DNA from 3 places in the Vallitalea sediminicola genome. Region 2 is predicted to be linked to each of the others. Evidence: riboswitches for the same ligand, from Rfam matches in the RefSeq annotation. Region 2 holds a riboswitch; each other region holds the start of a gene.
The links. A riboswitch is a leader RNA that binds a small molecule or an ion and turns the genes downstream of it on or off. The one in region 2 is predicted to bind cobalamin.
Positions count from the first base shown of each region.

Region 1 (7,824 bases), on a different contig from region 2:
CAAAGTTATTATCCCAATAAGTTACTCCATTAACAGTATATCCAATAGAATACTCTCCACTAGAATTTACAGGGAAAGGAATCTCATCATGCTTAGTATCAAATGACCATAATTCTATATCATTATCATATTTCCAGTTATAATGGGCATTAAGATCGTGATAAGTCTGCCAGTTATCTGTAGTATAACGTACTATAACCTTTTTATCATAAGCCAAATCTTTCAAGATGATGAAGCCCCATAAAGAATGTGAATCGCATATTTCCCTGTCTAACATAACAACACTTTTGGATAAGTTATAAGGAGCATTGTAAATCATAGTGGTACTTTGAAGAAAATAATTCTCCCCATTATTATTATCCCAATATGTATTACCATCAACTTCATATTTTATAGCATATCTACAATTAAATTCAACTTGATGTTCAGGTATATAAGATTGTTCAGGTGTATTGAAAGTCCATACTTCAGATCCGTTTTCTAATGTTTTTTGATAAGAAGCAGGTTGATCCAACCAGTTGGTACCATCATAAGTATAGTGTACTGTCACATTTTTGTTACTGCCAAGATCCTTAATATAGATATTACCAGTTGCGTAATAACCTACCATGTTACCTATATTACCGTAGGTTGGTAATATTTTTGCAGAATACAGTTGTACATTTGTTGTCTCAGCTAACGTTGTTTGAGCTGAAATACTAAAACAACTAATGTTAAGTGCCACAACAAAACAAATCATAAAAGTTACTAAATTTCTAAAATTCTTTCTTTTCATAAAGATTCCTCCTAATATATTTTTTTTGCAAAATATATTATAATACTTTTATCAAAATATGTCAAAAAATAAACTGAATATTTATTAATAATAAAATATTTTAATATTAATAAAAGTAGTGAATAAATTATATGTCATTGAGTTGACAATTCATTCACTACTAGTATAAATATACATATGATTTAATAAAAGTAGCCTATAAATTATTTAATTTCAATAAATAATTTATAGTTATATAAGATAATATATTGGGAATTAATCCATATTATATAGTCTATAATTTAATTCAAAGTTATTGTCCCAATAAGTAGCACCATTGACAGTGTAACCAATAAAGAATTCAAAATCTCTTTTTACATCAATTATTGTTGCCCAATTTTCAATACCATTAGCATTTGTATTATTATATGAAGCTTCACTTTCATTATAAGTTTGCCAATTATCAGTAGTATAACGTACTTTTACGGTTTTATCATAGCCTAGATTCTTTAAACATATATTCAGTGAGTATTTATTTTCTCCACAACTCAATATATCATCTAAAGTGATGTCACTTTTGGATAACACGATTGGAGAATAGTTACTGTCTTTACCTCTTTCAAGAAAATAATCGTTTCCATTATTATTATCCCAATATGTATTACCGTTGACTTCATACTTTATAGCGAATCTGCAATTGCATTTTGTATATCTGCAACCCATAAAACTTTGATTAGGTGTTCTGTATCTCCATACTTGGGAACCATCAGACAAAGTTTCAACATATACAGCTGGTTGATCAAACCAATCATTACCGTTATAAGTATAGTGTACTGTAACATTTTTGCTTGTACCTAAATCCTTAATATGAATGATTCCAGTTGAGTAATAAACATTACCAATCATCATATCACCACTAACACAAGTGGTTTCTAATTTTGCTGAGTACAATTGTACATTATCACTAATGGTTTGAGCTGAGATACTGATACCACTAATGTTAAGCGCTAAAGTAAAACAAATCATAAAAGCTGTCAAATTTCTAAAATACTTTCTTTTCATAAAAATTCCTCCTAATATTTTGGTTAATATGTTTTGAATTATAATTTATTATTACAATATACAATTTTTATTTATAATTTTCTTCAAAATTATTGTCCCAATAAGTAACACCATTAACGGTATAACCAATAGCAAACTCATATTTGTCATCTAAATCGAAATGCCATTCTTCTACATCATTATCAAAGCTTTGATAATGAGAAGCTTTGATTTCATTATAGGTTAACCAATTATCGGATGTATATCGTACCTTTACTGACTTATTAAGCCCTAGATCTTTTAAGTAAATGTAATTACTACAGCTAGGATGATAAGCATTTAGAGGATAATTTAACATAACAACACTTTTAGATAATATATAAGGAGCATTGTAACGGTTATTACTATATTGAAGGAAATAATCGTTTCCATTATTATTATCCCAATATGTATCGCCATTAACCTCATAGTTAATAACAAATCGACAATTATATGTACAATCTCTTATAACTTGGTAAGGGTGGTCAGGGGTTCTATAGACCCATACTTCAGACCCATTTGTCAATGTTTTAAAATAAGTAGCAGGTTGCTCTAACCAGTTAATGCCATCATAGGTATAGTGTACTGATACATTTTTGTTGCTATTTAAATTATTAACATATATATACCCAGTTGTATAATATGTGTAAACAGCACGACCATGATCATAATGTTGACCTGTTCCTATTTTGGCAGAATATAATTGTGCATTAGGTGTTTGAGCCAAAATACTAAAATCAGTAATATTAAGCATAAAAATAAAACAAACAATAAAAGTTACTAAGTTTTTAAAATACTTCTTTTTCATGAATATTCCTCCTTTTCTGATAAGGTATATTATATTACAATATATTTAAAAGTCAATTAACAAATTGAATATTTAATTAATTTATACGATGTTAAATATATTTTAAGAATATGATACTGGTTACCTTTATTTAAGGATATAATGCAGGTGTAATTAATATTTATATAACTGAATTATATTATATGATCGTTTAGGGTAAGATAAAAAACTAGGATACTTGAAGTGAACAATAGCCTAACGATAGCTATGTATGATATAATTAGTTAGTAAAAATAAGATTATTAGAAACTTAGAATTAACATAGATGATAGAGGAGATAGATATGGATTTATTTGATATGATGAGAGAAAAAACTCTAGAAACTGAATCCCCATTAGCAGCTAGATTACGACCAACATCTATTGAAGAAGTAGTTGGACAAGAACACATAGTAGGAGAAGGTAAATTATTATATAGAGCTATAAAGGCAGACAAATTAGGTTCGCTTATTTTTTATGGACCGCCTGGAACAGGGAAAACTACTCTTGCAAAAGTGATAGCAAATACCACAAAATCTGAATTTGTTCAATTAAATGCAACTATATCAGGAAAGAAAGACATTGAAAAAGTAGTAAATGAAGCTAAAAACAGGCTAGGAATGACTCTAGGAAAGACTATTCTATTTATTGATGAAATCCATAGATTCAACAAAGCACAGCAGGATGCTCTTTTACCATACGTTGAAGATGGTACTGTAACACTCATTGGTGCTACTACAGAGAATCCTTATTTTGAAGTAAACAGTGCTCTAGTATCTAGGTCCAGAGTATTTGAATTAAAACCTTTGGGTAACAAAGATATTCGTAAATTAATAATAAGAGCTATTACTGATAAAGAAAAAGGATTAGGAGATTTTAATGCCAGAATTAATGAAGAAGCTATAGAGTTCTTGTCTGACAGAGCTAATGGAGATGCAAGAGCAGCTCTTAATGCCATTGAACTAGGGGTTCTTACTACTGAGCCAGATGAAGAAGGTATAATTGAAATAGATATAGATGTAGCATCAGAATGTATACAAAAAAGAGTTATCAACTATGACAAAAACGGTGATAATCATTATGATACTATATCAGCTTTCATAAAAAGTATGAGAGGTTCAGATCCAAATGCAGCTGTCTATTATCTTGCAAGAATGATTTATGCAGGAGAAGATCCAAAATTCATAGCGAGAAGGATTGTTATTTGTGCTGCTGAAGATGTAGGAAATGCAGATCCTATGGCAATACAGGTTGCAATGGCTGCTGCTGATGCAGTTAATTTTATAGGTATGCCAGAAGGTAGGATAATATTATCCCAGGCAGCAACATATGTTGCTTGTGCTCCCAAAAGTAATGCTGCTTACTTAGCTATTGATAAGGCTTTAGATGATGTTAAGAAAATACAGATTACTGCAATTCCATCATATCTGAAAGATAGTCATTATAGTGGTGCAAAAAAACTTGGTCACGGAACAGGGTATAAATATGCTCATGACTATGAAAATCATTATGTAAAACAGCAATATTTACCAGATGAACTTGTTGATGAGATATATTATAATCCTACTGAACAAGGATATGAGAAGAAAATTGTAGAGCATTTCAACAAGATAAAAAAATAAAAAATGCAAGTAAGTCAGAAAAGTGTTTTGTTCTAACTTGGTTTTTGCAAAATAGTATATGTATATGTTACGCCAGCTAATTGCTCGTCCTGAGCAAAAAGATGGGTTCGGCGTCCTGCCTCACTACTTCACATATACATATACTATTTTGCTTCCTAGTATCTATAATATAATCACAAACCACTTTTCTTCTAAAGTATCTAACTATTGGCTGTTACAGAGTTTATAATAATATTATTATATAAAGATAAAAAATGGAAAACTCAAATAGCTAGTTTTATATTGACATATTAATATTAAAGTATATAATAAAATTATCTTTGTTATTACGTATATATAACATAAGATACTAAAATTTAATAGATAAAAAGGTACTCGTTGAGTTAAAAGGGAAAGTGGTTAGATGCCACTGCAGCCCCCGCTACTGTAAATGGTGTGAAATCTAAAATGTCATTGGGAAACTGAGAAGACTAGAGAGTAAGTTAAGCCATAAGCCAGGAGACCTGCCTTTTTACAATGTTTTCAGCTTTCGGTGGGAGAGTGTAGATTCACATATTTATTTGTAATCTGACTGTGCCTGAGCACAGTTTTTTGTTGCTTATAAATAGAAAATGCTACATGAGTATACCGAGTGTTAATCACTTTTCTTATTAAAGAGATATTATGGAGGTTATAGAAATGAAAAAAATATTAAAGCTGTTACTGACAACAATGTTAATCTCAGTACTTGTTTTTAGTTTGGCTGCTTGTGGTGGTAAGAAGACACCAAAGGAAGATACATACAAACAAGATAATCAAGTAGATAAAGATGAAACATCAAAAACTGACGAAGACAAAGGTACTGATGAAGATAAGGATAGTAATGATAAGGAAGATGGAAATACTGGTAAGGAAGAAGATACTAGTAGCGAATCAGATATATATCCATTAACTATAACAGATAAATATGGTAAGGAAATAACAATTGAAAAAGAACCAAAAACTGTAGTTTCAATTTCACCAGAATTTACAGAAACAATATTTGCTCTAGGAGCAGGAGACAAAATCATAGGTAGAACAGATTTTTGTGACTATCCTAGTGAAGTAGCGAATATAGAATCAATTGGTGGTCTAGAAGAATTTAATATTGAGAAAGTAGTAGATCTTAACCCTGATGTTGTAGTTACATCTGCTCATGTAAAAGATGATGCTGTAGCTAAGTTGCAAGAACAAGGTATCACTGTTTTATCACTTTCTTGGAATGAAAGTTTTGAAGGTGTATATGGTTATATCAATACACTTGGTGAAGTTCTTAATAAAAAAGAAGAAGCAGATGAAGTAGTAACTAGTATGAAAGATAAAGTGACCGAAATTAAAAAAGCTATAGAAAAAGAAGAAAGACCAACAACATATTTTGTGGTAGGGTATGGAGAAGGTGGAGACTTTACAGCTACTGGAGATACTTTTTTAGGTGAAGTAATGGATATGGCTGGAGCTGATAATATAGCGAAAGATGCTACAGGTTGGGCGTACAGTATTGAACAAATAGTTGATAATGACCCTCAGATTGTTATATGTTCAGATAAGAATGATGTTAAAACTAAGCTAAAATCATTAGAAGGATATAAAGATTTAACTGCTGTCAAAGAAGGAAAATTATACGAAACAGATGAAAATCTATTTTTTAGACAAGGACCAAGAATAATTGATGGATTAATTAATTTAGTCAAAATAATTCATCCAGATGCTATTAAATAATGTAAAGAGATTAGAATTCTAGTATACTTTAAGTAAGTCTATGCGAAATATTAGCATAGGCTTACTGTGTATAAATAGAAAAGGACATACTAAGTAAAGCAGGTTTAATAATATGAAGATATTTAGAAAAAGTAATATTATAATAAGTTTATTAGTACTTATAGCAGTAGTTATAATTGCATGTGGATTTGGTTCGGTTAGTATTGATTTTACAACTAGCAGTAAAATATTATTAAGTAAAATTCCATTTATCAATGATTTAATTTCACTTGATGGTATTAAGGAATCACATATAAAAATAATAGCTGACCTAAGGTTGCCTAGAATAATACTTGCATTATTTACTGGAGGAGCACTAGCTGTTGTTGGCTGCTCTTTTCAAGGAGTTTTCAAGAATCCAATGGCAGACCCTTTTGTACTAGGTATATCCTCAGGTGCAGCACTTGGTGCGACAATTGGTCTTATATTCAACTTTAATAAATCTTTTTTTGGCTTTACTGGAGTGAGTATGTTTGCATTTGTTGGTGCTATTCTTACAGTTTTAGTAGTATTAAAAATATCAGCAATTGGTAAAAAACTTCCTACTACAACATTACTGTTAGCAGGTATATCAATAAATTACTTATTATCAGCACTTATGTCTTTGTTGATGTTATTGAATAGAGATAAATTAGAAAGAATATATTTATGGACATTAGGAAGCTTTAGTGCATCAAGTTGGAAAGAAGTAGTGATAATAGCACCTTGTGTCATTATTTGTTCAATAATTTTAATGGTATTCTCAAAAGAATTGAATCTTATGCTATTAGGGGATGAGACAGCAGGAAGTCTTGGTATTGATGTTAATAAGACCAAGAAAATTATACTAGGAATATCATCCATCATGGTAGCTGTTGTTGTTTCAGCTAGTGGAATCATAGGATTTGTAGGTCTTATTATACCGCATATAATAAGAATAATTAATGGTCCGGATCATAAAAAATTAATACCACTTGCAATGCTTGTAGGAGCCATTTTTATGATAATCTGTGATACTATTGCTAGAACTATCATAACACCTGCTGAATTGTCAGTAGGTATTATAACTTCAATTTTCGGTGTTCCATTTTTCTTATTTTTACTGAATCAAAACAAAAAAAGAGTTATGTAATCAACTACTATAAAAGGAATGAACAATATGAATAGTATAGTTAGTACTAAAAAATTGAATTTCAACTATGGTGAAAAATCTATATTGAAAGATTTGTCAATTGATATAGAAAAAGGTTTGTTCTATAGTATTATTGGTCCTAATGGTTCTGGAAAAACTACCTTGTTGAAATTATTGGCAGGTATTTTACCTTCTAATAAAAAGACAATTTATATTAAAAATGATGATATTCATACTATTAAGCAGAAAGAAATTGCTAAGAGATTATCAGTTGTGCCTCAAATAACTGATATGCAATATGAATTTTCTGTTTATGATATTGTTATGATGGGTAGATCTCCTTATACTGCTAGATTTCAAAAAAACACTGAAGAAGATATAAAAATAGTAGATGACGCTATGAATGAAACGGGAGTCATAGAGTTAAAAGAGAAAAAAATTACTCAACTTAGTGGGGGAGAATTACAAAGAGTTATTCTTGCGCGAGCTATAGCACAAGAGACTGATATTATGTTATTGGATGAACCCATATCTCATTTGGATATCGGATATCAATACGAGATAAGCGAGTTGGTTCATAATTTATGTAAGAAAAAAGGCATTACAGTTATAAATATTGTTCATGATTTAAATATAGCTATGAGATATAGTGATAA
Region 1 is NZ_BTPT01000031.1:79,185-87,008, forward strand. Features, by position in the region: gene ACX6CF_RS14430 (hypothetical protein) at 1-775, opposite strand, end outside; gene ACX6CF_RS14435 (hypothetical protein) at 1,031-1,816, opposite strand; gene ACX6CF_RS14440 (hypothetical protein) at 1,884-2,642, opposite strand; gene ACX6CF_RS14445 (replication-associated recombination protein A) at 2,965-4,281, shown strand; cobalamin riboswitch at 4,634-4,806, shown strand; gene ACX6CF_RS14450 (ABC transporter substrate-binding protein) at 4,960-6,018, shown strand; gene ACX6CF_RS14455 (FecCD family ABC transporter permease) at 6,131-7,168, shown strand; gene ACX6CF_RS14460 (ABC transporter ATP-binding protein) at 7,196-7,824, shown strand, end outside.
Region 1: linked by a shared signal. The riboswitch ahead of ACX6CF_RS14450 (ABC transporter substrate-binding protein) and the one ahead of ACX6CF_RS13155 (hypothetical protein) in region 2 are both predicted to bind cobalamin.

Region 2 (7,824 bases):
AATTAACTAATGGTTACGATACTATGGTCGGTGAAGGAGGTTCTACCTTGTCAGGAGGAGAACGTCAGAGAATAGCTATAGCAAGAGCTATTGTAAAAGATTCACCTATCATTATCTTAGATGAGGCAACAAGCGGTGTAGACCCTATTAATGAGGTAGAGATTCAAAAAGCAATATCTGAATTGGTAAAAGGAAAGACAGTATTTACTATTGCTCATAAATTCTCATCGATAACTGATGCAGACCAGATATTAGTTCTAGACCAAGGTCAATTGAAAGAAAAAGGTACTCACGAAGAACTAACTAAAAAACATGGTATATATCGTTCTCTATGGGAACGTCAGTTAGGGGTAAACAAATGGAAAATAAGAAGCAACTAAAGATAACAAAATTCCTGATAAAAAGAATTGTTTTATTAGTCTTAGTACTCCTAGCTATTACTATGTTATGTTTTACCTTACTTAATTTATCGCCCATAGATGCTACAGATGCATACATACATAAACATATGATGCCTCCTACAGAAGAAACGGTACAAAAGATACAGATGAAATTGGGTCTTGATAAACCATTAGGGGTAAGGTACCTTCTATGGGTGAAAAATGCTATAACACTTAATTTTGGAGATTCATTTGTAACAGGTCAACCTATCAGAGATGAAATATCAATATGCTGTACGAGAACTATAAAACTAGTGATAGGTGCAGTGTTGATCATGCTGTTTTTATCTGTGTTACTGGGAATTTTGTCAGCACTTAAAAAAGATAAGATATTGGATCAGCTTGTTAGAGTAATTACATTAATGGGGATGTCGCTTCCGTCCTATTGGATTGGATTTATGCTTATATATCTTTTTTCAATTAAGCTAGAGATATTACCATTCATATTCAATGATTCTTTCAGCTCGTATATTCTACCTAGTTTTACTTTGGCGATACCTTTTGTAGCAACATATACGAGAATGGTAAGAACCAATATATTAGAAAGAGTAGAAGAAGATTTTGTAGTATATGCACAGGCAAGAGGGATATCTACTTCCAAGATTATGCTGAAACATATATTAAAAAGTTCAAGTGTATCATTGATCTCTCTTCTAGGACAGAATATTGGTAATATCTTAGCAGGTACAGCAGTTATAGAGACAGTTTTTTCAATAAAGGGACTAGGCAGATATGGCATAGATGCTATATTCACAAGAGATAATCCAGCTATTAATGCATATGTTGTTATAATTGCTTTTTGTTTTGTGTTTGTCAACTTATTATCAGATTTAGTAGCCATGAAATTAGACAAAAGAGTAGGTGAAAATAGTTTATTATGATAAAGAAATTTATTAAAAACAATAAGTGTAAAGCTGGTCTTATAATTATTTTAACAATAATTATTTTCGGTGTTATTTATCCGCTAGTTTCACCAAATGACCCATATGCAGTATCAGCAGCAGATAAGTACATAACATCATCAATAAGATTTCCACTTGGTGCAGATAGCTTTGGAAGATGTGTACTTACTAGGATAGCAGTAGGAACTAAGTACTCACTCTTAGTATCTTTTGTCATAATAGGAGCAATTTCTGTTATCAGTTTGTTAGTAGGAACAATTCCTACGTATTATGGTGGAAAATATGATCGTGCTTTTGTTGCTGTATGTGATGTGATCATGGCTTTTCCTCAAATGATTTTTGTCCTCGTCCTCATTGGAATATTGGGAAAAGGAATTGGAAATCTTATGATTTCTATGATTATATCCCAATGGGCATGGTATGCGAAATTTGTTAGGGGTTATGTATTAGAAGAGAAAAACAAAGGTTATGTAAAAGCAGCTATAGCATCAGGCACCAAGAGTTATAAGATAATTTTGCGTCATATAATACCTAATATCTTACCTGCATTCATTGTATATGTAAGTGTTGGTATGGGACGTGTAATATTAGAGCTTTCTGCATTCTCATTCTTAGGTCTTGGAGTAAGTCCGGAGATTCCTGAATGGGGAGCCATGCTCAATGAAAATAGAAAATGTATATTTACCCACCCAGAGTTGATGCTTTATCCGGGACTGTTTATATTTTTTACAGCCATGGCTTTTAATTTATTAGGTGATGGATTAAGAGATATATTTGATCACAGAAAAGGAGGAGTACATGAATCAATTAGTAATTGAAGATTTAATAGTAAAGAATGCAGATAGAAATTTGGTTGATTCTGTTAACTTATCTGTAGAAAAAGGAGAAATTCTTGCAGTAACAGGTAAATCAGGCAGTGGAAAAACCTTAACATTCAAAGGAGCTACTGGATTGCTGATTTCAGAACAATTAACCGTTACTGGCAAAATCAGATGGAATGGGGAGTATTATTCTCCAAGTGAGATGAAGGCTTTTTTAGGAAAAGAGATATCTTACGTTATGCAGAATCCAATGACTGCCTTTAATCCTGTCATTACCATTGGTTCCCATTGTAGGGAAACTCTCATGCAACATCTTAAGGTAAGTAAAAAAGAAGCAGACAAGATTGCAATTGATTGGTTTTATAAGCTTAATTTGAATGATGCAAAAAGAGTATATAAAAGCTATTGTTATGAATTAAGTGGTGGAATGTTACAGCGGGTTATGTTAGCTCTAGCAATGGCAGTTGGAAGTAAGATGATAGTAGCAGATGAACCAACAACAGCCCTTGATACTATAACTCAAAAAAAGATTTTGGCAGAATTCATAAGAATCAATAAAGAATATGGAGTAACTATTATTTTCATATCCCACGATTTTGGGATTATTAGTCAAATTGCTAATCATATAGCTGTAATATCGGATGGTGAGCTTATCGAGTATGGAAACACAGAGAAAATTTTAACTAATCCAGAAAAAGAATTAACTATTAAAATGCTAAAGGAACTAATTGTATATGATTAAAATAAAGAATCTAAGCAGGAAGTATGGAACCAATGTAATACTTGATAATGTTAGTTTTCAAATAAAATATAAACAAAGCACATCAATAGTAGGAGAAAGCGGTAGTGGGAAATCTACTATAGCCAATATTCTACTAGGTTTTTACAAAGAGAATACAGCTGAAATATTATATTCAGGAAAATCATTAAATGACTTCAATAAGAAGGAATGGAGAAATTACAGGAAGGAAATACAACCTGTTTTTCAAGATGCTAAGAATAGTCTTGATCCTAGAATGAAAGTAAAAGATATTATAGCTGAACCTCTTAGTAACTTTACTGAGCTAAGTAAACAGGAGAGATATAGTAAAGTAAATGAAATATTAGAACTTGTTGATCTTAAGGCGGAAGATGGAGAGAAATATCCACATGCATTTAGTACTGGACAACAAAAAAGAATTAACTTGGCAAGAGCAATCATATGTAATCCCAAAATAGTAATCCTTGATGAATTAACCTCTGGTCTTGATCCAGAAATAAAAAATAATATAACTGATTTAATAAAAAAACTTCAAGATGATTACAATATTACATTTATTGTCATAACGCATGATATTAGTGTTGCTATGAGTTTGACATCCCATATTATTATTCTCAAGGAAGGAATGGTTGTTGAAGATGTAGAACATTTCGACGACATAGCCAAGCTTGAGACAAGTTATGCTCATGAACTAATAGAGGCAGTACCAAAACTAAAATATATTTAAGTGCCTAGAGTACACAGAAGGGAATTAATAAAATGAAGAAAATAATAAGTATTTTACTAATAACAATATTAACTACAGTATCATTAGCAGGTTGTTCAAAATCGAATGATAGTGAAAAAGCTGTATCAAATGATAATGATGCTAGTGACGTATCTCAAAAAAATAATGCAGACAATGAAGAAAAAGCTAATGATGATGCACAAAAAGATGAACTAGTTATTGCTTGGGCAAGTGACCTTGATAATTTTGGACCACTTACATCAGAAGATGGTTATAGCCATGAAATCATAGGACTTGTATACGAATCATTATTAAAATACGATGGAAAAAAAGCAGTACCAAACTTAGCGAAAAGTTATGAAGTGACTCCTGATGGAAAAGAATACACTTTTAAACTTAGAGAAGATGTGAAATTCTCAGATGGACTTCCATTAAATGCAGAAGTAGTTAAACAAAACATGGAGGGAATACTACAGAATACAGATAGATTCTCATGGATGGGAGCTATTGGAAAATTAGATAAAGTTGAAGTAGTAGATGACTATACAATAAAATTTGTATATAATGAGCCTTACTATGCTGCAACTCTTGATATGTGTTCTCAGTTTCCTATAAGAATGATAAGCCCTAATTCTATACCAGATGATGGTAACACTGCGGGTATCCTAAAAAGTAGTATTGGTACTGGACCTTATGTATTAACTGAAGCTGTAAAAGATCAGCAATACGTATTCACAGTAAATGAAAACTATTGGGGAGATAAACCAGCGTACAAAAAGGTTATAGTAAAAGTTATACCGGATCATGATTCAAGAGTAATGGCATTACAAAGTGGTGACGTTGACCTTATATATGGTGCGAAACAATTATCATATGAAGCTTATGCACAGTTCACTGATAACAAAAAGATTGGAACAGCTTGCTCTGAAAGTGAATCAGAAACTAGAAGTATCTTAATGAATACAGCTAATGAAGTGTTAAAAGATATGGATGTTAGAAAAGCTATTTTACTTGGAGTAAATAAAAAAGATATTATAGGAACAGTTCTATTAGATATAGAAAACAAAGCAGATACAATATTAAATCCATCATTAACATATTGTGATGTAGAGGTTGAACCTTATGAATATAATAAAGAAGAAGCTTCTAAGTTATTAGAAGAATCAGGATGGATATTACCTGATGGTAAAAAAATCAGAGAAAAAGCTGGAAATAAGCTATCATTAAATCTCATGTATGTAACAGGCAGAGGAGCAGAAGAAAGTATTGCTCAAGTTTTTGCAGCTCAAATGAAAGAGATAGGTATTGATGTAAAATTAGATGGTGTTGAATTAATGGTTTGGGGTGCTAGAGGATTTGAAGGTGATTTTGATCTTTCTTTCAATGCGACTTATTCAGCTCCTTATGATCCACATACATATATTGGTGGTATGATGAGTTATAGCTTAGATAATCCTGCACAGCAAGGATTAGCAGATAAAAAACAGTTGGATGAAAAAATATCAAAGCTATTCTCTATAAATGATAAAAAAGAGATTAAGGATTGTTATGATAGTATTTTAAAACAATTACATGAAAGTGCAATGTATATACCAATATCATATCAAAAGCAAATAGCATTATATAATAAAGACGTTATATCAACTGTAGAATTTCCTAGTATACCTGGTCAATTAGATATGATGTTAATAAAGTAATATTAGGTAAGTAGAAAATATAGTCATTCTTAATTTTTGTATAAAATCAATCAGTGTAATATAACATAGAATAAGGTACATTGAAAAATTAAGTTTTCAATGACCTTATTTTAGGTTATAAAGAAGAAAAAGTTTATTAAGTTATACTAAAACTTTATTTTAATTTATATTTTTTTGTTATATTATAATAATTAAAATATATTATAATATCTATTTACTTTGCAGAAACAAAATGTTACAATGTAGCTGTTGAGAAAGAGATAATAGAATTTTCTTTTTCTTAAACCTAATAGTATTATGTATCAAGTGTACTACTGTAGGTATTTACAAAAAATTTAATAAAGGCAGTTTGAGAGGAAGGTCACAATAATAAGTTGTGAGTGAATATGTATATATTCTTCGGTGAAAAACCGACACTGTCTCAGCAACCGTAATGTCAACGAAAAGACAATGTACCACTGAGAATTTCATGTTAGTTGTGAAATTATCGGGAAGGTGTCTTAGTAGGAAAACCACAGTGTAAGTGGCAAATGGCTAAGTCGGGATATTCTCATTCTGTTTGTTAAAAGTGTAATGCAAATCCCTGAGGTTGGAAGGCATAAATAGGTGGAATCTTTATGTTCTAAACCAAATATGTCAGGGCGCTCGTAGGAGTGTCCTTTTTAGTGCACGGAACATATGACTAAGTAAGCAAAATTCGAGGAGGAAAGAAAATGAGTTTATCAAGAAGCAAAAGAAAAAGTTGTGCAATCTTACTTGCAGTGGCAATGATCCTTACAATGATGCCTCTTACTGCAAAAGCAGCAGCACCTACAAATGTAGAAGTTTATTTATCAGGTGCAGCAAATCCAAATCCTACAGTAACTACACAAGACGGTGACACAGTAGAGAGTATATATACTCGTATTACAGGTCAAAGCTATCCATGGACAGTATTATATGAGATTAACGGGAAAATGGGAGCTGTAGCACCTGGAAGTTGTATCGTTCCAGATAATGCGTATATACAGTATTACACAATAACCAACTATCAAACAGATGTACTAGCTACAATTAGTGATTATAGTTTGATAATAGCAGATGGTAAAATTAAAGTTCTGGACGGTAAATATTATAATTGGAAAGGTTTAGAGAAAAGTATTAACATGAGTGTACCATTTGTCAGAAGTGCAAATGTAACAGTTAATCCTAAAAACTCAAGTAATCCATTAACAACGCCAGTTAAACTATCAGATTATACTGGTATTGAAATGAAAAGTACTGGCGGCATTAATACTTATATGCCTATAGAAGTTGTAGCTAATTATAATGCTTATACAACAGAGCTAAATGAAGGATTAGAAAAAGTTATAGCTATTGCTGATTCCTTTGGTATTAATACAAGTAGTGCAGTAAATGCATTAAATGGTTCAGATAATGATGTAAAAGCTAATGAAAAAGTAGCTTTGGGAGAAACTATCATTAATGCTTCTATCAATAATGATATACTTCTTAGCAAAGTAACTTTTAATGAAAGTGTAGCAGTATCTGCTCCATTTGATCCTTATGTACCAAGCTATAAATTAATATCTACAACAGGTAGTGACATTGTTCCAGCTACTTTCACTATAGAACCTGTTGCTATGGCTAGTGATGCAACTATAACTTATAGTACTACTGATTCCAATATTTCATTTGCAGGTAATGCAATCTCTGCAAGTACAGAAGGAAATCATAGTTTCTCAATCAAAGTTGCAAAAAATGGTGCAGAGAGAATATACGATTTTGCCTTCACTTGTGATGCTCCTATAGTTGCAGGAGATCCATCTGTTTACGCATTTTTACCTGCTGCTGGTCAGTTTACTAATGAAGGAATTACTGTTGGTGGATGGGGAGACATCTATCTCTCAGGTACAGACGGTATCAAATTAATGGCAGATAATGTTTCATCTACAGGTGTATCTCTAGGATTTTTTGGTGGATACACAGTATTTGATATGCAAAATATTGATAATGCTACTAATAATAAATATGGTGTGGATTTTATAGTATACGGTAATGCTTTTTGGAATAATTCGGAACCAGGTTGTGTTCAAGTAGCTCAGGCTGATAGCCAGGGAAATCCTGATACTTGGTACGATATAGCAGGTTCTTTATATTATGAAGACAGTACTAAAAAGAACTTCAGTTTAACTTATGAAAATCCTAATCCTAATGATAATACAAAATATACAGAAGCAGGAAATAATCTTGGGAAATTAGACTCTGTTAATTATACTGGAAGTGCAACTGGCACAATTGTAAAAAATACTTTCCATAATCACAGTTGGTTCCCGCTTAATTGTAACTACTTTACAGGAAGAAACGGAAACCCTGCTTTAGATAAGACAAACCAATTATCATTTGCAGACTATAATGATTCACAAAACAAGTTAACATTAACAGGTGCAATGCTTGGTAGCATTACTTCTACTAATACAACTACTGGTTTTGGTTTC
Region 2 is NZ_BTPT01000028.1:65,973-73,796, forward strand. Features, by position in the region: gene ACX6CF_RS13125 (ABC transporter ATP-binding protein) at 1-380, shown strand, start outside; gene ACX6CF_RS13130 (ABC transporter permease) at 359-1,321, shown strand; gene ACX6CF_RS13135 (ABC transporter permease) at 1,318-2,160, shown strand; gene ACX6CF_RS13140 (ATP-binding cassette domain-containing protein) at 2,141-2,905, shown strand; gene ACX6CF_RS13145 (ABC transporter ATP-binding protein) at 2,898-3,650, shown strand; gene nikA (nickel ABC transporter substrate-binding protein) at 3,683-5,347, shown strand; cobalamin riboswitch at 5,746-5,894, shown strand; gene ACX6CF_RS13155 (hypothetical protein) at 6,061-7,824, shown strand, end outside.

Region 3 (7,824 bases), on a different contig from region 2:
ATGTTATTGACCCATGCACTTTTTTCAGATAAACTAATTTTTGATGAACACAGGGAGTATCTTCATAAAATGTTTTTTGATTTTTTCAATGAATACTTATAGAAGTAAAATCGTTTTAATACAATGTAAAAAAATTTAATTTTTAACTGACGGTGACGTCACTTGCTATAAAAATAAGTGATATGTTTATTTACTATTAATTAATATCACTTATATATAAATATTATTAATTAAAGGAGGAAAATAAATATGAGCGAAAACAGAAAAGCATTACTAGAAATGAATATGGGTAAACTTTTTATGAAACTCGCTATACCTGGTATCATTGGAATGCTGGCAGTAGGTTTATATAATATGGTAGATGCTATATTTGTAGGACAGTTTGTAAGTGGAGCAGGAGTTGGAGCAATAACTATGGCTTATAATATTGTTCTAATCAATCAAGCTATTCTAACTTTATTTGCAACAGGAGCAATGTCTCTTTTATCAAGGGCTCTAGGTGAAAAAGATGAGGAAACTATTAATAAGTTATTTGGAAATGTAATTATAGGTGTTGCCATAATATCAGGAATACTAACAATTATAATCTGTTTATTTGCAACACCAATTCTTCAATTTCTCGGTGCAAAAGATGAAATATTAGTTCTAGGTGAAAAGTACATAAGAATTATAGCTTTAGGATTTATATTTGGTGGGGTAGGACCTGCACTTAATATGCTGATTCGTGGAGAAGGCAAGATGAAAGCTGCTATGAAGATTGTTTTCATTGGTATGATCATTAATATTATTTTAGATCCAATTTTTATTATAGTATTTGGAATGGGAATAGAAGGTGCTGCAATAGCAACTGTTATCAGCCAGATTATATATTTAATAGGTGATATTGTCTATTTCAAATCAGGAAAAAGTGTTATTAAATTAACTAAAAAAAGCATAAAGATATCAATGGATGTCATGCCGAAAATGTTGAGTGTTGGGTTCTCAGGAATGTTAATGCAAGTCATGTCTGCTATACAATTAGCTATATTACTTAGGTTGATGTCTTCTTATGGAGGAAATAACAGTATTATAGTTCTAAGTTCAGCACAACGTATTATGATGTTTGCTTTTATTCCAATGTGGGGAATAGGTCAAGGATTACAACCTATTTTAGGAGCAAATTATGGTGCTAAACAATTTGCTAGAGTAAAAGAAGCTTTTGTATCATTTACTAAAATAGCTACTTGGATATCCGGTATATTATGGCTATTGTTTATGTTATTGCCTAAATTCATACTTGGTTGGTTTATTACTGATTCAGCTTTAGTTTCAGAAGGAGTTAATAGCTTTAGAATGTATTTATGTGTATTTGTTTTATATGGACTAATGATTACATCTATTACATTATACCAAGCTCTTGGTAAAGCTGGTAAAGCGGCATTGATAGTCATGGGCAGACAAATATTGTTCTTCATCCCATTGTCTCTAATATTACCATTATTTATGAAAGAAACAGGTGTATGGTTAGCGTTACCAATTGGCGATTTCTTAACAATATCACTATCTATTGTTTTTACCATAGGTGAATTTACTGCATTGAATAAGCAGATAAAAGGTTATAATAATTCTTTTGCTAAAGAGGGCATTTGATAAGACTAAAATAATTGTAATATAAATAATTAGTTGAAATATTTGATGAATTATAGTGATATTTAAAGTTTTTATGTAAATTATAATTTTTTATTAATTAATTTTGACGAATACTGATATATAATTGACATTGAATTTTTAATATGATAGAATGAAAAAAATTAATAGAATACATATATGGTAATTATAAATATTAAAAGGGAATGCAGTGAAATTCTGCAACAGCCCCCGCTGCTGTAATAGGGACAAGTGTTTAATATGCCACTGAGAAATTGGGAAGGTAATAACATTTGGTTGAACTTAAGTCAGAAGACCTGCCAAATATGTTTAAGTATATCTTTCGGCGGGAAAGTGAGTATTATCTAAATGCATAGTATACTATGTTTTTATTGTTTTGCTTTTAAACTGCCTAATAGGCAGTTTTTTTAATGTAATCCTATTCTAAAAACATATGAAATAGAAGTTATTTCATATGTGCTAAGGAAATCATAGATTAAAAAAATAAAATTGGGAGTGATATTTAGTATGAAAACAGCAACTAGTATACCAAAGTACGATGCGAGTAAATTTATGGGGAAGACTCATGATTTTTTAGAGACTCAATTAATGTATGCAGCAATAGAACTGAATTTGTTTGGTAAATTACAGTTCCCTGTTACAATTCAAGAATTAGTTAATCAAACTGGATACAATTCAAGGAATTTAGAACTTCTTTTGAATGCATTAACCGCTATCAATTTTTTAAGAAAAGAAGGTGATAAATTCTCTAATTTACCAGAAACTAATTATTATTTAAACCCAGGTAGTAAGATGTATGTGGGAGAACATCTTCTTTATTGGAGAGATATGACAAACCTCGCAAACGTTGTAGAATTAGTTCAAGATGGTTCTAAAAAAGTGGATTTCAAAGACCAGAACGGTTCTGATTTTTTTGATTTTCGTTCCATGAATCAAGGAGCAAGAAATACAATGTATTTGGGAAGAGTTCAGAAATTTATTTCTTTAATAAATAGATATTTTGATAAAGAGGAGGAATTTAAAGTATTAGATATGGGTGGTGGTTCAGGAATCATGTCTATTGAAATTGCCAGAAATTTTCCTAACGCAAAGGGTGTAGTATTTGATCAACCTTTCGTAACAGAATTGACGCAAGAAGTTATAGAAGAATATAAAGTAGCCGAACAAATAAGTACTCAATCTGGTAATTTTGTTACGGATTCTTTTGATGACAAATACGATCTTATAATAGCTTCAGGGGTTTTAGATTTTGTCGGAGATTTGGAAAAAATGATAAGTAAATTATGCGATTCACTTAATGATGATGGTTATATTTACATAAGTACTCATGGAATTAATGAGGAATTTACAGCTCCCAAAAAGTATATTTTGGGATGGTTGTCAAGTCATTTAAATGGTTTAGATATTTTGAAACCAGATCCTATAATAAGAAAGACAATTAAAGATTCTGGACTTGAAATTATATTTAATGATGAAAGTGGACTTAATTATATGGTAAGGAAGAAAAAATATGAATGAAGGGGGAGAAAAACGTGTTATAAAAATTATCGCAATGGGAATAATTCTTCTTCTAGCAATTAGTTTTATTTCACTTTTTTTAGGGCGCTATTCCTTATCGCCATTAGAAGTGATAAAGATATTACAGCATAAGATTTTAGGTATAGAAGAAACAGGTGCTTCAGTTAATGTTGTATGGAATATCCGTATGCCAAGAATATTTTTGAATATTTTAGTTGGAGCGGGTTTAGCAGCTTCAGGAACTGCTTTTCAAGGTGTATTTCAAAATAGATTGGTAAGTCCAGATATCTTAGGTGTAAGTAATGGAGCTGGATTCGGTGCAGCATTGGCCATGTTTTTAGGCTCAGCATCACCTTTTGGAATTGCTACTATGGCTTTTTTAGGGGGATTAATAAGTGTTGCATTGACTTATTCTATCTCCAAAATCAAAAAAGAACATTCTACACTTGCTTTAGTTCTCTCTGGTATTATTGTTGCATCATTTTTTAGTGCTTTAATATCTTTTATAAAATTAGTGGCAGATACTGATTCTGTTTTACCATCAATAACTTATTGGCTAATGGGAAGCTTTGCAAGTGCAACTATGGATAAGTTTTTGTTTGCAAGTATTTTCGTAGGTATTGGTTTGGTCATATTATTTTTAATGCGTTGGAAACTAAATATACTTTCTATGGGTGATGAAGAAGCATACACTTTAGGCATAGACCCTGCTAAGAACCGAATGGTAATTATTCTTGCTTGTACATTTATAACAGCAGCTTGTGTGACTGTAACAGGAATTATTGGTTGGATAGGAATGATAATGCCTAATATGTGCCGTGAGTATGTAAGTGCAAATAATAAATTATTATTACCGGCATCAGCAGTTTTGGGAGCTTTATTCATGGTTGTAGTTGACTTGATAGCCCGGTGTGCAACTGCAGCTGAAATTCCTATCGGTATTTTGACCGCTATTGTAGGAGCGCCAGTTTTTGTATTAATCTTTTTTAAGAGAGGAGGAGCTATTAGTTGAAACTTGCTGTTGTAAATGGATGCTTTAGTTATGATTATAATAAGCCAATTTTAAAAAATCTTTCTATTGACCTAGATGAAGGAAAGTTTCTATGTGTATTAGGACAAAATGGAATAGGTAAAACAACTTTTTTACATTGCCTTACAGGAATTTTAAAATTACAGTCTGGAAATATAACCTTAAACGGAAAAATAATCGATGGAATTTCTAAATTGACAGATGTTGCGTATGTTCCACAAGCTCATAATGTTTCTTTTCCCTATACTGCCCTTGATATGGTTTGCATGGGAAGAACAAAACATATGAAATTTTTTTCAATGCCTTCAAAATTAGATAGAAATATTGCAATGGAAAGCCTTGAACAAATGGGAATAGAATATTTAGCAGAAAGAAAATGTTCTCAGATGAGTGGCGGACAATTACAAATGGTTTATATTGCAAGGGCACTTGCGGGAAATCCTAAACTGCTGATTTTAGACGAACCAGAAGCACATCTGGATTTTAAGAATCAAGAATTAATATTGAGGAAATTGAAAAAATTAGTTGAAGAAAGAAATATTTCTTGTATTATGAATACTCATAATCCGGAACACGCTTTGAGAGTAGCTGATTATTCACTTCTATTAGGTAAAGAAGGAAGCTATGAATTTGGAAAGACTACTACAGTTCTAACGGAAGAAAATATAAGTAAATTTTTTGAAGTTAAAACTAGGATATTGAATTTAGCAACATTAGGTATCAATACGAAAGCATTCGCATTAGTAACTGAATTATAAAAAAGAAAGGTTGATGTGATAATTATGAATAACAAAAGAAAAATGTTGGTTTTATTGATAATATTAATAAATACAATGATTTTATGTTCTTGTGGGAACAAAGAGGTCACGGAAAGTAAAACAAATGTAGAAGTTAGTACTCGAGCTATTGTAGATTTAGCAGGTAATGAAGTAAAAATACCTGGAGCAAGTGAAATAAATAATGTTGTTATTGTTGCACCACCATTACTTGCAACTTTTGCAAGTGTAGTAAAAGATACAGAAAAGTTAGTGGGAATTCATCCAGCTTCAATCAATAATGCAAATAAAGATATCTTGAATCTTTTAGTACCTAATTGGGAAACAATCAATACCTCTTTTTTGAAAGGATATACATCTAATGGGGAAGAAGTATTAAAAATGAACCCTGATATAATTCTAATTTATGGAGATTTCCAAAGAAAAGGATTAGAAAATATAAATGTTCCAATTATAGATTTTTATTTGGAAGATGTGGAAAATGAGATATGGTCAGTAAAAGTAGATATATTGATGCGTGAAATCTTTGAGATAGATAAAGATGACACTTTGCAGAAAGAATGGGATGAAGCAAATAAAATTGTTGAAGATGCTCTCAAAAACGTAACAGAAGACAATAAAAAACAAGGATTAATGGTTAGAAATAATAATAAAGAGTCATTTAGCGTAAGAGGTGGAAATTATTATGGAGATGATTGGTTAGTTAAAACTGGACTTGAAAATCTCGCTGGAGATTTAAAGGGCGATAATGCCCAAGTTTCAATGGAACAATTATATGAGTGGGATCCAGATATAGTTTATGATTTTGTAGGAATAGATGCGGATGTTTATCTGGAAAATGGAATAGAGGGTAAGGATTGGTCACAAGTAAAAGCGTTTAAGAATAAACAGATATTTGACATGCCAAAAGGTATGTTTAACTGGGGTTCCCCTAATGTAGATTCTCCACTTACTCTTATTTGGATGACAATGAAAAATTATCCTGATACTATAAGCCAAGATTTCTTTAATAAATATATGAAAGATTTTTATGAACGTCAATATGACATTGAACTAACAGATGAATTAATTGAGTCTATCCTAGACCCTATAAAATAATAATAAAAAAGCTGATAGATTTTATAATCTTATCAGTTTTTATTTTACTTATATTTTATTGAATGCATTATTAATAATTAGGCAAAATATTTTCTTTTATTCTAATATCAATTTTAGTATAATATTTATCTTTACTAGGATATTCATTTTTAATAATATAATTGAACATAAGTTTTGCAGATACATAACCTTGATCAAAAACATTTTGGCAGATAGTAGCATCAATAGTATCTTCAAGGACATATTCAAGAGTTCTCGGTAAATCTCCAAAAGTAATTACACATATTTTCTTTTCCAATTTTAATTCTTTTAGTGCTTTAACTACTCCATAAATACCACTACCTGTTATGTAAAGAGCATTAATATTTTTATATTCCTTAAGGATTCTAAGTGTTTGTAAATATGAATCTATATCATCTCCATTATTTTCACAAATCTCAACAATCTCAAAATCATGGTAATTTTTTTTGGCATTATTTATAAATCCTTCAACACGTTGACTATGACTAAGCGATTTAGTAGAACCAGTTATAATTGCTAATTTAAAGTTTCTATTAGTAACAAGTGCCAACATACCTTCGGCAGTTTTACCACTTTGGTAATAATCATGTCCAACATAACATAAGCGTTTAGATTTTTCAATATCAGAATTAAGAGTAATAACAGGAATTTTGCTTTCTGTTAATTGAATTATTTTATCCTTCAATTTTTCAGTATTAACTGGAGAAATCAACAATCCATTCATGCCCTTTTTTTCCAATTCTGTTATATATTTAAGTTGATTATATTCGTCAAATCCATATGTTTGATAAATTTCTAATTGAATACCATAATTGCTGAATTCTTCTTGCGCCAATAACAATCCTGATTTCATATTATCAAAAAAATAATTTTCATTTGCAGGTAAAATAATACCTACAGTAGTTCGCTTTTTTGTTCTAGCTAATGCTGATGCAGCCGTATTAGGTGTGTAACCAAGTTCAGCAGCAATTTTTTTAATTCTTGCACTAACTTCTGGACTAACACCTCCTCTGTTATGAAGTGCTCTATCAACTGTTCCTCTAGATACATTGGCAAGTTTAGCTATTTGTTCTGAAGTAATTGCCATCCAATTGCCTCCTTTATTTCTATTACGTGTACGAGAACACGTAAATAGCATCTATATACTACAAAACATTTATTTGGAATGTTTTAACTATCATATTAAATTATATCACTAAATAATAAATTTACAAGTCTTTGTGTCTTTGTATTAATAAAATACTATTGACAACTGACTAGGTATAGTTGTATAATATACACAATCCGTGCACGTGAACGGAGACGCCGAATAATATTATTTACTAATAGGAGGAAGGAAAATATGAAAAATATCGTTAAAATTTTATGTTTGATTCTTAGTATGATGTTAATGGTAAGTGTGTTGGGAGCTTGTTCTAATAATGAAAAATCAAAAGATGCTAATACTAGTAGTAAATCAGAAGATAATAAAAGCAATAAAAAGAATGAGACCACTACTAGTAAAAATGAAAAGTTTAAAATTGTAATGGTTGCTAAACACGAGGGGATTCCATGGTTTGATGATATGAGATTAGGTGTAAATAGTTTTGGTGAGAAATATTCAGACTTTGTTGAAGCTAAACAAATTGCACCTGAAGGTGGTGATCCAGCTAAACAAGTTCAAATGGTAGAAGATCTAATTGCTCAAGGCGTAGATGCTATTATAGTAGTTCCTAATGATCCTCAATCAATGAA
Region 3 is NZ_BTPT01000064.1:5,306-13,129, reverse strand. Features, by position in the region: gene ACX6CF_RS21280 (TetR/AcrR family transcriptional regulator) at 1-102, shown strand, start outside; gene ACX6CF_RS21275 (MATE family efflux transporter) at 250-1,629, shown strand; cobalamin riboswitch at 1,791-1,965, shown strand; gene ACX6CF_RS21270 (methyltransferase domain-containing protein) at 2,155-3,165, shown strand; gene ACX6CF_RS21265 (FecCD family ABC transporter permease) at 3,158-4,177, shown strand; gene ACX6CF_RS21260 (ABC transporter ATP-binding protein) at 4,174-4,953, shown strand; gene ACX6CF_RS21255 (ABC transporter substrate-binding protein) at 4,978-6,069, shown strand; gene ACX6CF_RS21250 (LacI family DNA-binding transcriptional regulator) at 6,140-7,177, opposite strand; gene ACX6CF_RS21245 (substrate-binding domain-containing protein) at 7,433-7,824, shown strand, end outside.
Region 3: linked by a shared signal. The riboswitch ahead of ACX6CF_RS21270 (methyltransferase domain-containing protein) and the one ahead of ACX6CF_RS13155 (hypothetical protein) in region 2 are both predicted to bind cobalamin.